2 regions of the Providencia sp. R33 genome follow, and region 1 is predicted to be linked to the other one. Evidence: predicted binding sites of a transcription regulator. Region 1 holds the regulator's gene; the other holds the start of a gene.

Region 1 (2,211 bases):
ATTTTTATTAAAGAAAGTCGTTCTGTTATCAAAAAAATGACAGAAACTCGCCATCAATGCCAGCAGGCTGCAAATGGTTGGCGGGGGCAATTTAGCATTGCGGTTGACTGTATCGTTAAGCCGCAACGGACCGAACAGCTTATTCTCGATTTTTATCGCCATTTCCCTGATATTGAATTGTATATACACCCTGAAGTTTTTAATGGCGTTTGGGATGCTTTAGCTGATGGGCGGGTGGATGTCGCTATTGGTGCGACACGGGCATCACCGATTGGCGAGCGTTATAGCTTTCGAGATATGGGGTTTATGCCGTGGATGTGTGTCGCAAGTCCTGAGCACCCCTTAGCGAAAATAAAGCATAGCCTAACAGATGATGAAATGCGCCAATATCCAAGTTTGTGCTTAGAAGATACGTCTCGTAGCTTACCTAAGCGCGATACTTGGGCACTGGATAACCAACGACGTTTAGTGGTTCCCTATTGGGAAAATGGTTTAGCGTGTTTGGCTAATGGGTTGTGTGTAGGGATGGTACCTGAGCATCGTGCAGCACCGTTATGCACGGAAGGCAAATTGGTGGAATTGACGCTAGCACAGCCATTTCCACCTAGCCCATGTTGTTTAACGTGGGTAGAGAAAAATACTTCTCCAGCGTTGAGTTGGTTATTAGATTATCTTGGCGATAATGAAACTCTCAACGCGGAATGGTTATCAACATAGTATCGATTATCGACGGTAGTCGATAAATGGCCCATCAGCAACAGAACGGCGCTCAACAAGGCGAGGGTGAACTTCGATAGTTTGAGCGTCTTCGCGCTTATTCACAATACGGTCTAGTAACATAGCGAAAGCCATTTGGCCTAAACGCTCTTTAGGCTGATGGATTGTTGTCAATGCAGGGGTAAAATAGCGCGCATTGCGCACATTATCGTAACCAATGATTGAAATGTCTTGTGGGACGCGTAGACCCATTTCATCTGCCGCACAGATAGCGCCCATTGCCATGATATCACCACCACAGAAAACAGCAGTAGGGCGCTGTTTATGGCTTAAAATCTGCATCATCGCTTTATAGCCTGATTCAGGCTCAAAATCCCCTTGAACAATCCACTCATCTTTTAGGGTCACTTTGGCTTCTTCCATGGCTTTTTGGAAGCCAGTCAGACGGCCAATCCCTGTATTTCGTTCAAGGGAACCTGGGATCACACCAATGTCACGGTGACCGCGGTCAATGAGATAACGCCCTGCGAGATAGCCTCCATGGAATGAATTATCGATAATGCTATCGGTGAAATCCCCGCGGGAAGTTCCCCAATCCATCACAACCATTGGGATATTACGATAATCTTCCAGCATTCCGATAAGGGTCTCTGGGTATTCGGAACACATAACCAGTAAGCCATCGACACGTTTTTGCGCCAACATCTGTAAGTAGGCTTTTTGTTTACCTAAGTTATTGTGAGAGTTACAGAGGATCAGTGTATAACCTTTTTCGTAGCAGCTATTTTCAACGGACTCAATAACTTCTGCAAAGTAAGGGGCCTCGCTTGATGTTGCTAACAAACCAATCGATTTGGTGTGATTCACTTTTAAACTACGGGCAACCGCACTAGGTGAATAATTGAGCGCTTTTATCGCAGCCCAAACTGCCGCTTTGGTATCATCTGCCACAAAGCGCGTTTTATTAATAACATGGGATACGGTAGTGGTAGAGACGCCAGCGCGTTTCGCCACATCTTTAATCGTTGCCATGGGGGAATAAAACTCCTGACCAACTATAGGTCTCTCTAAGAATTCTAGTTAAAAAATTACCTGCATATTGATGCATAGATCCTTTGCTGGCAATAATTTAGCGATTTGTTGTCGATTTTGTCTGATCTAGCGCAAAAACGAAAGAAATAATTGATGTTATAACATGTGATATAGACACTGGTTTTGCTTTTTTGGATGTGTATACTCATTAACCTTAATGTTTGTGTGGTTATAGTTAATTCAATTTTGTTAGGATGAGAGGAACTCATGGATACAGATGTTAAATATGGAATACTAGCAGCAGTGGGTTCATTAGCGATGATTATTTTCATTGCTGTACATTTATTCTAGTTGTGTTTCATCTTCATTGGGTGAATAAATAAGGGCGAGTAATAACTCGCCCTTATTCTATTGAGAAAACATATTAAATTAAGCTAAGTTTTCTTCCACGAATTTCCAGTT
Region 2 (2,211 bases), 2.1 Mb from region 1:
CCGCCAAAATCAAGTAGTCGGGGGAACCAAAGGTGTTATCACTAATTGCGCTATAGCCACCGCCAATGGAGGTTAGCCCAACTTGGATCAATGATAACCCAATAATCATCACGACCACACCTGACACTAGTGGGGTAATGACGCGACGTGCTAAATGCAAGAAGCGAGATAAAATGACTTCAGTGAGTGCAGCGACTAATAACGTACCAAATAGTGCTGCCATCATGGAAGGGATATCCGCTCCACCTTGCTTGAGTGCAACACCTCCCATAATTAAAGGTGCAACAAAGTTAAAACTGGTTCCTTGAATAGATAACAGCCCTGAACCAATCGGCCCCCATGCTCTAATTTGAATTAACGAAGCAACGCCAGAGGCAAATAAAGACATGCTAATAATGCGTTGGGTATCGTGTGCAGGCAAGCCAAGGGCTTGGCAGATCAGCATGGCAGGAGTGATAACAGCAACAAACATCGCGAGAAGGTGCTGCCCAGCGGCGAAGAGCGCTTGGGGAAGCGGTGGCCTATCTTCTAATTTATAGATGAGCTCGCTCTGGGTATTTATGGTTGATTCTGTATTTTGTTTTTCAGACGTTGCTGTATTCATTGCCTTCATTTCCCACCAACAAAAAACGCATTGTAAAGCGACTAAATTAAAAAGCAATCGTTTGCGCAAAATAAATATTGTAAATGGTTAAACTAAGTTCATCACATTTTTATATCTTTTAACTTGTATTTATAACAGTTTTTTTTTCTAATCTGTTCACCTGTTTTTGGCGTTTTAAGGAAGATATTAACGTCTTACTAATATTTAATAATTTTAACAACAGACGAGGTACGTAAATGTATCATCTCGATGTCTACGGGACTTTGGTAGCAGCAACACTAGTACTACTGCTTGGGCGGAAACTCGTTAAAACCGTTCCTTTTTTAGAAAAATATACAATTCCAGAGCCTGTTGCAGGCGGATTGTTAGTTGCTTTTAGTCTACTTTTGCTGAAGCAAATGTTTGACTGGAGCTTATCTTTCGACTTATCACTGCAAGAACCGATGATGTTAGCTTTCTTTGCCACCATTGGTTTAAATGCCAACCTAGCGAGTTTGAAAGCAGGTGGTAAAGCCCTGTTTATCTTTATTTTTGTGGTTGTCGGCTTATTGCTTGTTCAAAATACAGTGGGGATCGCCCTCGCTAAATTGCTGGGACTAGACCCATTAATGGGGTTACTTGCTGGTTCAATCACACTCTCTGGCGGCCATGGTACTGGTGCGGCATGGGGGAAAATCTTCTCTGAGAGCTATGGCTTTAAAAGTGCAACTGAAGTCGCAATGGCATGTGCAACATTTGGGTTAGTCTTAGGTGGATTGATTGGCGGCCCTGTTGCACGTTTCCTAACGCGAAATATTCCAACGCCGGGTACCTTAGAAGACGATAAAGACGTGCCAACAGCGTTTGAAAAGCCACAATCAGGCCGTATGATAAGCTCAATGGTACTGATTGAAACTATCGCTTTAATCGCTATTTGTTTACTGGTCGGTAGCTACCTTTCGGGTTTATTAGCGGAAACGGTTTTTGCTTTACCGAAATTTGTGTGTGTTCTTTTTGTGGGTGTGATCCTCAGTAATGGTTTATCTATACTGGGTTTTTATCGGGTATTTGACCGAGCAGTTTCCGTATTAGGTAACGTTAGCTTATCGTTATTTTTAGCCATGGCATTAATGAGCTTAAAATTATGGGAATTAGCATCATTAGCAATTCCAATGATTGTCATTCTTGCGGTACAAGCGTGCGTAATGGCAGGATATGCGATTTTTGTCACTTTCCGAGTCATGGGTAAAAACTACGATGCTGCTATTTTAGCGGCAGGTCACTGTGGTTTTGGTCTTGGCGCGACGCCAACGGCGATTGCAAACATGCAAGCAGTGACAGATAGATTAGGGCCATCTCACTTAGCATTCTTAGTTGTACCAATGGTTGGTGCATTCTTTATTGATATTGTGAATGCTATTGTCATTAAATTGTATTTAATGTTGCCCGTTTTCCCGACAATAGCGGGATAATTTATATTCTAATAATTGATAGTAAAACAGGTATTGCCGTGAATAAGTTCACGGCAATTTTCGTTTAAAGAGATGTATTCAGAAGTTTGATTATGGGATTAAGCATGCCCATATTGTTCACGTTCAGGTAGCCAGCGTTCAATAATTTGTTGTGCA

Evidence for each region. Region 1 encodes PurR, which represses purine synthesis genes. Its sites were predicted from a motif close to CANGCAAACGTTTGCNTG; they were not measured.
Region 2: the regulator PurR is predicted to act here: its motif matches at 655-672, upstream of gltS (sodium/glutamate symporter).

Annotation. Positions count from the first base shown of each region.
Region 1 covers NZ_CP072453.1:1,919,430-1,921,640, reverse strand. The annotation lists gene punR (DNA-binding transcriptional activator PunR) at 1-717, shown strand, start outside; gene purR (HTH-type transcriptional repressor PurR) at 724-1,749, opposite strand; gene sodB (superoxide dismutase [Fe]) at 2,179-2,211, opposite strand, start outside.
Region 2 covers NZ_CP072453.1:4,025,278-4,027,488, forward strand. The annotation lists gene J6836_RS18890 (uracil-xanthine permease family protein) at 1-604, opposite strand, end outside; gene gltS (sodium/glutamate symporter) at 841-2,055, shown strand; gene recG (ATP-dependent DNA helicase RecG) at 2,154-2,211, opposite strand, start outside.